3 regions of the Ectothiorhodospira shaposhnikovii genome follow, and region 2 is predicted to be linked to each of the others. Evidence: riboswitches for the same ligand, from Rfam matches in the RefSeq annotation. Region 2 holds a riboswitch; each other region holds the start of a gene.
The links. Region 2 has a riboswitch for cobalamin ahead of ACLF6L_RS04575 (TonB-dependent receptor domain-containing protein). Riboswitches for the same ligand answer to the same signal wherever they lie in the genome.

Region 1: another riboswitch for cobalamin. It lies ahead of cobW (cobalamin biosynthesis protein CobW); the one in region 2 lies ahead of ACLF6L_RS04575 (TonB-dependent receptor domain-containing protein).
Region 3: another riboswitch for cobalamin. It lies ahead of ACLF6L_RS09840 (energy-coupling factor ABC transporter permease); the one in region 2 lies ahead of ACLF6L_RS04575 (TonB-dependent receptor domain-containing protein).

What each region holds. Positions count from the first base shown of each region.
Region 1 is NZ_CP178333.1:2,172,028-2,175,845, forward strand. Features, by position in the region: gene cobN (cobaltochelatase subunit CobN) at 1-837, opposite strand, end outside; gene cobW (cobalamin biosynthesis protein CobW) at 837-1,961, opposite strand; cobalamin riboswitch at 2,001-2,237, opposite strand; gene amt (ammonium transporter) at 2,376-3,818, opposite strand, start outside.
Region 2 is NZ_CP178333.1:1,003,722-1,007,539, forward strand. Features, by position in the region: gene ACLF6L_RS04565 (FecCD family ABC transporter permease) at 1-828, opposite strand, end outside; gene ACLF6L_RS04570 (cobalamin-binding protein) at 825-1,754, opposite strand; cobalamin riboswitch at 1,885-2,141, shown strand; gene ACLF6L_RS04575 (TonB-dependent receptor domain-containing protein) at 2,304-3,818, shown strand, end outside.
Region 3 is NZ_CP178333.1:2,165,188-2,169,005, forward strand. Features, by position in the region: gene ACLF6L_RS09835 (diguanylate cyclase) at 1-1,069, shown strand, start outside; cobalamin riboswitch at 1,144-1,389, shown strand; gene ACLF6L_RS09840 (energy-coupling factor ABC transporter permease) at 1,509-2,165, shown strand; gene ACLF6L_RS09845 (vWA domain-containing protein) at 2,160-2,786, opposite strand; gene ACLF6L_RS09850 (ATP-binding protein) at 2,810-3,818, opposite strand, start outside.

The DNA.
Region 1 (3,818 bases), 1.2 Mb from region 2:
CCGGGCAAAGGCGGTGCTGTTGAGCACCAGGCTCACGGCCTGCTCCCGGCACAGTCGGCGCACGGTGTCCAGGCACAGGGGGGCCTTAAGGGAAATCAGGGCCAGAGGCAGGGGATTGAGACCACACTCCAGCAGACTCCCGCACAGGGCGTCGAACACCTGGATATTTCCTGCCTGCAAATGGGCGCGATAAAACAGCAGGGCCACCCGGGGGGCGCCGGGAACCCAGCGGGCCTCCCAGGCCGCCACCGTGCCCACATCCAGCTCCGGGTGAAAGATCCCGATGGCGGGCAGAGGCCGGGGCGGCGGCACCGACAGGGGCAACTGGAAGAAGGTGGCGCCCAGGTAGCGGTAAAAGGCCCGGATATTGGCCCCGCCCCCTTCCCGCAGATAGCGCCACAGGGTCCGACAGATCTCCGGGGCCACCGTACTGCCCGCCAGCAGGCGGGGATCCTCCACATGATCGCCGGAGAACATGGCCAGGGCGATGCCGCGTCGGCGGCACAGGGCCTGCACCTGCTCGGTGCCGTAGGGCCAGTAGGACTCCCCACCCAGGTGATCAATGATGATCAGGCGCGCCCGTTCCAGCACACTTTCCATGTAGAGATCCACGGAAGCCGGCTGGCGCAGGTGCAGCAGATTGGCCAGACGCAAGGTCGGATAACCAATCAGGCCGCCCCCCGGTGCCTGGGGATTGCCGGGATAATGGGCGGCCAGCAGGGCCAGGGTGGTATCCGCCGCGCTGAGGATGACGATCTCCGCCGGGGACTGATCCAGCCGGATGGTGACCGTATCGTCATCCACAAAGCCGCCGGGCTGGGCCGACAGCAGGTGCATCAGGCCGGTTCCGCAAGCGCCGCCGGTGCCAGGGCCTGCCGCAGCACGGCGGCCGACAGACCGCGGCCGATACAGACCAGGCGGGTCCGGGGCGACTCGTCAGGCCGCCACGGACGGTCGAAATAGCTGTCAAAGCGACGGCCTACCCCCTGGATCACCAACCGCATGGGCTTGCCGGGCAGGCAGGCAAAGCCCTTGATGCGGAGAATGTCATGGGTACTTACCAGGGCCTGCAGCCCTTCCAGCAGGGCTTCCCGATCCACCGCCGGCAACTCGACGACGACGGAATCAAAGGCGTCATGTCCATGCTCGTGTTCGTGTTCATGCCCGTGGGCGGCGCCCTCTCCCTCATGGTGGTGATGATGGTGGTGATGGGCGTGGCGTAGATGGATGCCCTCCTCCGCGGCACAACCCAGACCCAGCAACAGGGACAGATCCAGACGTCCGTGATCGGCGGTCACCACCTTGACCTGGGGCGGGATCTCCCCGCGCACCAACGCCTCCACCTGTTGCAGGGCCTCCGGTGTGATCAGATCCCCCTTGTTCAAAAGCACCAGATCCGCCGCGGAAAGTTGATCCTCAAACAGTTCATGCAGACCGGAGACATGATCCAGATTGGGGTCTGCGCGACGCTGACGTTCCACCGCCTCCGGATTGGCGGCAAACCGGCCGGCGGCGACGGCGGGGGCATCGACCACGGTGATGACCGCATCCACCGTGCAGCCGGTGCGAATGGCCGGCCAGTTGAAGGCCTGCACCAAGGGTTTTGGCAGGGCCAGGCCCGAGGTTTCGATGAGGATGTGATCGATCTCGTCGCGGCGCTCCATCAGGGCCTGCATGACCGGATAGAAGGCCTCCTGCACGGTACAGCACAGACAGCCGTTGGCCAGTTCGTAGATGCGGCCGGCCTCTTCGCCCTCTTCGGTTTCGCAGCCCACGGTGCAGCCGCGAAGGATCTCCCCGTCCACGCCCAGTTCACCGAACTCATTGACGATAACCGCAATGCGCCGTCCCTGGGCATGATCCAGGATGTGGCGCAACAACGTGGTCTTTCCACTGCCCAGAAAGCCGGTGACGATGGTGGCAGGGATGCGCGCCCGGAAGGCGCCCGAGGATGCAGACATGGAATGTCTCCCGCACGCCGCCCGCGTGCATGTTGATGGAGTGACAGATATTCCGCGGGCCGGTCTCCGGGCTCGTGGCTGTGCCGGGGCACACAGGGGATCGCCTTCCCATGAGGCGCGCCTGAACGAAGGCGCAACCTCACAGTGGCCGGATGATCCCTGCTCACCACCTACCGTTGCGGGGGCAGCGCCGGCATGGTCGCCACGGCGACGTCACCGGCTTCCCGTTTCACCCGAAGGCACTGGCCTGCGGGCACCCGTGGAAGGATTGAACAAACGGGGCAAGCTTACCGGGTATGGCACCACTCAGACAATCGCCACCACACAGGAGGATAATGATTTCGCTGCCTTGGTACTTTGAAATGGACCCGGTACACCAGTGGATTCAAAAACACCTCAGCCTGTGCCCTGCCCTCACCGTGGCATGAGCCGCACCGGTGCGATCTCATGCAGGGGCCGGGGTCTGCCAATGTGATAGCCCTGCACGAAATCCACCCCGATCCGGCCCAGGGCATCCATGATTTCCTCGTTTTCCACGAACTCCGCAATAGTCTTCAGGCCCATTTCATGGCCGATGGTATTGATGGCCCGCACCATGGCCAGGTCAACAGGGTCATGGGCGATATCCTTGACGAAGGCGCCATCGATTTTCAGATAGTCCACCGGCAGGTTTTTCAGATACCCGAACGAGGACAGACCACTGCCGAAGTCATCCAGCGCAAACAGACAGCCCAGATGCCTGACTTCCCGGATGAAAGGGACCACCTTGGAGAGATTGCCGATGGCCGCGCTTTCCGTGATTTCCAGGCAGAGGGTTCCCGGTGGCAGGGCCAGCTGTTCCAGGTCCGCCTTGAGGCTCTGCCGGAAGCGGTCATCGGACAGGGAGGCGCCCGACAGGTTGACGCACCAGGTACCGTCCAAGCCACCCGACCGGCGACAATTGTCACTCAGCCAGGCCAGCACATTGCGCACCACCCACTGGTCGATACGGGGCATCATCTGATAACGCTCCGCGGCGGGAATGAAACTACCGGGACTGATGATCTGATCCCCTTCCCGCAACCGCAGCAATACTTCGTAATGCACCGACACGCACCCACATCCCGCCACCAAAGGTACGATGGGCTGCACATAGAGACGGAACCGGTCTTCATCCAGGGCGGACTGCAGCCGCGAAACCCATTGCACTTGTCCATGTTGTTCCAGCAAATGCTGATCGTCCGGCTGATACACATGCACCTGACTTCTGCCGGCCTCCTTGGCCGCATAACAGGCCGAATCCGCGGCGGAAAGCAATGCGGCCAAGGACCCGTGCCCCTCGCCGATCCCCACCAGTCCGATGCTGATCCCCAAACTGAAGGATTTGTCCTGCCAGGCGAAGCGAAAGTCCTGTACCGACTGACGCATGGCCTCGGCCACCTGACAGGCCTTGTCCATCGGGCAATCCCGCAGCAGCAGACCGAATTCATCGCCACCCAACCGGGCCAGTACATCGGCGCTCCGCACATGTCGCCCCAAAAGCGCCGTGATCTGACGCAAGGCCTCGTCCCCGGCCTCATGACCACAGGTATCATTGATCACCTTGAACTGATCCAGATCCAGATAACCAAGTACATGATGGGTATCGGATTCGAAGGCGCCGTCAAGCAGGTGAGTGAGACATTCCTCGAAGGCCCGCCGGTTGAGAATCCCGGTCAGGACATCATGCCGAGCCTGATAGGTCAGTTCACGGGACAGGTTCAGGGTGACGGTGACATCATGGATCACCAGCACCACCCCCATGATGAAACCCTCGTGGGAACGGATGGGGGCAGCGGAGTCCTGAACCGGAATCTGCCTGCCGTCACGACGGCGCAG
Region 2 (3,818 bases):
CGAGGCCGGCAGGATCAGGCGCTGGTCATTGCCCAGCACCAGACGCAGCATGTGCGGCACGATCAGACCCACGAAACCCACGCTGCCCGCCATGGTGACCGCCGTTGCCGTGACCAGGGCCGCCACCCCGTAGAGGGTCCATTCCAGGGGGCGCACGGCAACACCCAGGGCTGCCGCCTGCAGCGGTCCCCGGGCCAGTACGTTGAGACTGCGCCCCAGGGGCATGGCCACCAGCACGACGACCACCAGCACGATCCAGGCCGGCCAGGGGCTGTGGGCATGGGACAGATCCCCCATCAGCCAGTAGAGCATCCCCGGTAGTTCGGTGGTGGGGCTGATCGCCAGCAGGAAGCTGATGAAGGCACCCCAGCCCGCCGCCACCACCACCCCGGTCAGCAGCAGACGGGTGGGTGTCCAGCTCCCGGTGCCGTGGGCCAGGCCGAAGACGATGAGGGTGGACAACAGGGCGCCGGCAAAGGCCGCCCCCGATACCATGGCCATGCCCAGGCCCGCCAGCATGGACAGCAACGCCCCCACCGCCGCGCCGCCGGACAGCCCCAGCACATAGGGGTCCGCCAGGGGGTTGCGCAGCAGTACCTGCATCAGCGCCCCGGCCACCGCCAGCAGGCCGCCGGTGGCAAAGGCCGCCAGGGCGCGGGGCAGGCGCAGTTCCAGGATCAGGGTCCGGTGCAGCGGCTCGCCGCCGCCGGTGAGCACGGCCAGGGTCTCGGTGGGCGTCAGCGGCACGCTGCCCAGGGCCACGGCGATGCCCAGGGACAGGCCGGCGGCCCCCAGCAGGATCGGCAGCACCAGGGCCGGTCGGCTCACTCGGAGGTCTCCGGGCGCCGGTCGCGGGCGGTTTCCAGGGCCTCGCAGACCCATCGGGTGCCTTCCAGAATGCGCGGCGTGGCCCGTTGCAGCAGGGACGGGGGGATGAAGAACAGATTGTCCCGGGCGGTGGCGGTCAGGGTCGGCCAGCGGCGCCACTCCTCGATCCAGTGCGGGCTGTCCTCGCCCATGCCGCCCCCCAGGATCGCTTCCGGATCGGCGGCCAGCACCACTTCCCGATCCAGTCGCGGGACCAGGGCTTCCAGGTCACCGAACAGATTGTGGCCGCCGCAGATTTCGATGGCGCGGGAGACCAGGTGCCGGTCGTTGAGGGTCATGAGGGGGCGGTCCCAGATCTGGTAGAACACCGTCACCCTGGGCCGGTCGCCGTATTGTGCTTCCAACGCCCGCAGATCCCGGCGAAAGTCCTCGGCCGCTGCCCGTCCCTGGGGTGCCCGCCCGGCCAGGGTGCCCAGGCGTTCCAGGGCCAGGGCCAGCTGTTCGAAATCCTGGGGGTCGTTGTAGTAGATGGGAATCCCCAGCCGGGCCAGGCGCTCCACCTGGGCCTGGACGTTGCCGCTGCTCCAGGCCACCACCAGATCCGGTTTCAGGGCCAGGATGGATTCCATGTCCAGTTGCTTGTAGCTGCCGATCCTGGGGATGTCCGCTGCCGCCGCCGGGTAGTCGCTGAAACTCACCGTGCCCACGATCCGGTTGCCGGCATCCACGGCAAACAAAAGCTCGGTGATGTGGGGGGCCAGGCTGATGATGCGCTCGGCCGGCGCGGCGAGGGACACCGTCTGCTGTCGGTCATCGATGACCTGGACCGGCGTCGTCGCGGCGGGGTCGGCCGTGGCCGTGGTCAGCCAGGCGGTGAGGCATAAAATGCCGGATATCATCGGTAAACGGGCTTTTTTTGCGCGCATCGTCGCCTTTCTTGCTGATTGCCGATAGTGGGTGATCAAGTCTTGAAGGCAGGCATCATAGCAGTTGCCGGCGGTCAATCCTGCCGGAAAAAAACCCATTGGCGGTAGCCAATCATGATCCTGTTGCGTATTATCCTGCCTCGCTTCAGGTGCCGGATGCGTGACACACATCCGGTGAAACGGGAAGCCGGTGCGACCATGGCCCAAGGCCATGGACAATGCCGGCGCTGCCCCCGCAACGGTAGGCGAGGTGGGGGGTCCATGGTGTTTCCAGGATCCCCGGCAGGGCGATACAACCACTGCGCGCAAGCGTGGGAAGGTGCCCTGACCAGGTCGTACATGACCCGCCCGCGAGCCCGGAGACCGGCCTGATGCGCTTACGCGGCATTGCGGAGGGCTTTGCGCGGCTCGATATCTTCGGGTTCCCCGGTAGGGAAGTGCCGTTCGTGGTCGTGTGCCAGGACGGGTTTCCCGCGCCCCTGGCTCTCCAGCATGCCGTCCTGATTCAAGACCGCATGGCGCGCGGGCGGCGCGCCGGAGAGTATCCCCATGCACAAGAAGTCCCTGCTGTCGGCAGCGATCCTGCTGGCCCTTCCCCATGCCCTGTCTGCCCAGGAAATGATCGCCCGGCTCGATCCCATCCTGGTGACCCCTACCCGCACGGCCCAGACCGTGGATCAGACCCTGGCGTCGGTGACCGTGATCGAGCGTGAAGAGATCGAGCGGTTGCAGCCGAAGGCGTTCGCGGATCTGTTGGCGGCCCGGGCCGGCATTGCCCTGTCTCAAAATGGTCCCTTCGGCAAGACCACCGGCCTGTTCCTGCGCGGCGCCGCTTCGGATCACACCCTGTTGCTGATCGACGGCGTGCGCATGGGCTCCGCCACCCTGGGCAGTGCCTCCTGGCAGTTTCTGCCCCCGGCGGAGATCGAGCGGGTGGAGATCGTTCGCGGACCCAGAACCAGTCTCTATGGTTCCGATGCCATCGGCGGCGTGATCCAGATCTTTACCCGCGAAGGTGACGGCCCGGCCCGGGTGCGGGCGCACATGGGGGCCGGTTCCTTCAATACCCGGGAATACGGACTTGGGGTTTCCGGCAGCCAGGACCGGACCCGCTACAGCCTCTCCGGCAGTCACTTCGGCACCGATGGCATCGATGTTCAGCGGGGGGTGGGGGATTCCGGTCGGGACGGATTCCACAACAGCAGTGTCTCCGGACGTTTGTCCCACCAGGCTACCGAGGGTCTGGAGCTGTTCGGTTCTTTTCATCACGCCCTTGGGGAGACCGATTATGACTTCGGTGACCCGGCTCGGGACTGGATTGATTTCGTCCATCATGCCTCCCGGATCGGCGTCCGGGGGCAGCTCCACGAGGTTTGGTTCAGTGAACTGAGCGTCAGCCACAGCCGGGATGAGAACGAAACCTTCCAGAATGGGGTGGCCTCGTCACGGATCGATACGACGCGATATCTGTTCGCCTGGCAGAACGACCTCCTGCTGGGGGATCACCTGTTCACGGCAGGGGTGGACTACCAGGACGACAAAGTGAGTGGTTCCACCAATTATGACGAGACCCGGCGGGACAACTGGGGTGTATACGCCCAGCTCCAGCTGGACCTGGGGCGTCATGCCCTGACCGGCAGTCTGCGGCAGGATGACAACGAGGCCTTCGGCAAGGAAACTACCGGGCAGCTGGCCTGGGGCTACCGGATCACCGATGCCTGGCGGGTCCGTGCCAGCGGCGGCACGGCCTTCAAGGCGCCCACCTTCAACGACCTGTACTGGCCCGGTAGTGGCAATCCGGACCTGGCACCGGAATCCTCCGAAACCTATGAACTGGGGCTGCGTCATCAATCCGGTGGTTTTCATGCGGATCTGGCGGTGTTCCAGTCTGACATCGACGATCTGATCGAGTGGGCGCCGGTGCCCGGCAGCTTTTTCTGGCAGCCGCAGAACGTGGAAAAGGCGCGTATCCGTGGCCTGGAACTGGAGACGGGGATGCGTCATGCCCACTGGTCGGCCACCCTGTCCCTGACCTTGCTGGATCATGAGAACCGCCATACCGGT
Region 3 (3,818 bases), 1.2 Mb from region 2:
CCCGGTCTATTTCCTGAGCCGTGACGAAACCCGCAGGATCAGTCTATGGGAAAGTGATTCTCCTCTGCTCAGGGAACTGGGCGAACTGTTGGAACGACAAGCCGACCCTGAACAGGGCCGGATACTGCACCAGATCGGCAACGAACGCTATCTGGTGGACTGGGTGTCTTACTCACTCCGGGACGGCCCGACACTCAGGATCGTGCAGGCGATCCCCCAGAGCCAGTTCATGGCACCGATGCTGGATCTACTACGGCAATTGCTGCTGGTGGCGGCCGGGATACTGTTGCTGGGAATGATCCTGATCACCCTCATCAGCATCTGGGTCACCCGTCCTCTGGTGGCCTTGAGTCGCTGGGCAAGCCGACTCGGACGGGGGGATTGGACCTACCGGCCCGACATCCGCACTCCGGTCCAGGAAGTCAGCCGGTTATCCCAGGCATTGGGACAGATGGCACATCACATGGAACGACAGACCCAGGATCTGGAGCGGCTGGTTGCCACGCGCACGCGGGAGCTGGAGCAGGCCAACCAGGAATTGTCCCGATTGTCCCGCACCGACGCGCTCACCGGCCTGGCCAACCGACGCAGCCTTGATGAGGTGCTGGCAAGGGAATGGGGGAGAACCCGCCGTTTTGCCCAGCCGTTGAGTCTGCTGATGCTGGATATCGACTGGTTCAAGGCCTACAACGATCAGCATGGACACCCGGCGGGAGACCACTGCATGCAGGTGCTGGCCGACGTGCTACGGCAACATACCCAGCGGGCCACCGATCTGGCGGCCCGCTACGGCGGTGAGGAGTTTGCCGTTGTCTGCAGCGGTCTTGATCATGCAAGGGCCCTTGGATTGGCGGAAGAGATTCGCGGCATGCTGGAACAAAGGGCGTTGCCCCACGAAAGCTCCCCGTTGGGGGTGATCACGGTCAGCATCGGCGTGGCGACGCTGAATATGGGGGACACACGCTCACCCGGACAACTGATCGAAGCGGCGGATCTGGCGCTCTATCGCGCCAAGGCGTCCGGCCGCAACCGGGTTGTCTCGGTAGAGAACACACACGTCGCACATTGACTTGCTTCCCCAAGGTTCGTAAGGTTTCGGCTGCTTCAGGTGACCCGGCGGCACGTGCCGTCGGGATCGCGGTGCCTGTGCGTCCGGCCTATGGTCGGCGTCGAGTGTCGTGATCGGGAAGCCGGTGCGGCGGGTGACGTGAATATATTTCACACACCGGCCAAGGCCGGCGCTGTCCCCGCAACGGTAGGCGAGTCAAAGTGTGGCATCACGTCACTGTGCCGAAGGCGTAATACTGCGTCCGGCATGGGAAGGCGCCTCACCGGAAGCATAGCTTCCTCTCGCAAGCCCGGAGACCGGCCTCAAGCAACGCGCCACACGGCGGGGAACCGTGAACGGCGGCGTACACGCCTGGCATGCCGCTGCGCTTGCCGAGTTGCCTGCCGCCTTGATCCTGCCCCCCGCATGGTTTCTGGAACCCGATAGACCGAGGTCTGCCATGCATATCGAAACAGGCTTGATTGCCCAACCCAAACTCATCCTTGCCGGGGCCACCGCCGCGGTCGTACTTGCCTATTACCTACGCCACCTCATACGCCGCCCACAGGACTGGCCGCGTATTCTCCTGGCCGCGCTTTTCTTCTCGGTCTTCATGGAGGCTATCCACTTTCACGTCGGGCCATCGGAGCTTCACTTCGTCGGGGCCATGGCCATCTACTTCACCCTGGGCTTTCTGCCCGCACTGTTCGGCTTTGCTCTAGGATTGCTCCTGCAGGCCCTCATCTTCGAACCTGCCGACCTGGCGCATTGGGCAGTCAACAGCCTCTCCCTGATCCTGCCGCTGCTGCTGGTCCACTACACCATCGGGCGACGCTACCGGGAACAGGGCGAAACCCTGACCTGGGGACGGATTTTGCGTCTGGATGCGATGTACTACAGCGGCGTGGCCCTGATGGTGGGTTTCTGGCTGGCGGGAACAGGGACAGGAATCAGCGCCTGGGCGCTGTGGGCCAGTTCTTATGCGCTCATCGTGCTCATCGAACCCCTGGTCACCTACGCCGCAGTGCGCTTGCTGAAAGCCCACGAAGGCAAGCGGCTGGGTCGTCTGTTTGCCGTGGATAATCTGCGTATCGCCTCTGCGCGGCAGTCCTCATAGGGCATTCACGTGCCCATGGGCACACCCCCAGGCCTGGGCGATCCTCGCCGCCCGTCCCAGGGAGACGGCTTCAGTCTCGAAGTCCACCACCTGGCAGACATCGGCATGCGCTGGCCTGGGGGGAATCCGGTGGGTACGGCCATCGGTCAGCAACCATAAACCGATGCGCTTGTCGGGGTTCCGGCGGCGTACCTGCAACAGCAGGGCGTCCGCCAGCGCCACGCCGGAGGCCATCGGCGTCCCTCCGCCACCACCGATGGGCGCGATCCAGTCCTCGTTGAAGACGGCGGCTCGGGCCGGGGGCTGCAACACCCGGGCCCCACTGCCGGAAAACCCGATCACCGCCAGTTCCCCCCGCAGAACATAGATCTGTTGTACCCAGGTGGACAGCAGTCCCTTGGCCAGGGCCAGCTTGTCCCGACGCAGCATGGAACCGGAACAGTCCAACACCAGACAATAGAGCATGTCACCATGCCCCCGGCGGCGACGATAAACCAGAGCGTCCCGGGTCAGGGGGCCATGCCCCTTGTGGATCAGGCTGCGGTGCCAGTGGATGACCCCCGGCCCAAGGCGGGAGAACTCACGCTGCCGACCGGGGTTGTCACCGCGCCCGTCGGGCACCTGTCCGGGTGCCCGACGGTGCGTCAGGGCTTTTTTACCGGCAAGGGCCTCGCAACATCCCACGGCCGGTAGGCCACCGGCTCCGGCGGCAGTACGCCCCATTCATCATCATGATCCGGTTCCGGATCCTGGCCACGGGATGTTTCCGTGGACTCCGATTCCATCGTCGCCCCGGCAGGAGGCGGACGCCTCTGCTCGGCGGCATGCGAGCCTTGAGGCGGAACCTCCACCGACTCGGAGCCGGCCGGCGGACGCCGATGATCCAGCACCAGGGCCTGCACCGCCTGCACGTCCTGTTCCTCTATCCGGGATCGTGCCGCCAGGGCGGCGTGGGCACGGGCGGCACGCAGCATGACCAGATCCGCTCTCACCCCTTCCACCCCTGCCTCGAAACACAACCGGCTGACCTGCCGGTGCAAATCATCCTCGAACACCAGGCTTTCAAGTCGGTTGCGAGCCCGGCAGAGCCGCTCCAGCAATGCCCGTTGTGCCTGATCATGGCGCAGGACAAAGCCATGCGGGTCCATCTCGAAGGCCAGCCGCGCGCGCACGATGGCCTCCCGAGTGGGGGGATCGATCCCCCCGTCCAGGGTGACGAAAAGACCAAAGCGGTCCAGCAATTGGGGGCGTAGCCTGCCCTCCTCCGGGTTCATGGTGCCCACCAGCACGAACCGGGCCGGGTGTTGGTGGGAAATGCCGTCCCGCTCCACCCGATTGACGCCGCCGGCACTCACATCCAGCAACTGGTCCACCAGCACGTCCGGCAACAGGTTGACCTCATCCACATACAGCACCCCCTGATGGGCCCGGGCCAGCAGGCCGGGGCGGAAGTTCACCTGGCCGTGCTGGAGTGCGCTTTCGATGTCCAGCGATCCCAGCAACTGTTCTTCACTGGCCCCCAGGGGGAGATTGACGAAGCAACCCTCCGGCAGCAGCTGGGCCAGGGCACGGGCGCTGGTGGTCTTGGCCGATCCCCGGGGTCCCTGGATCAGCACTCCGCCGATGAGAGGATCAATGGCCGCCAGCAACAGG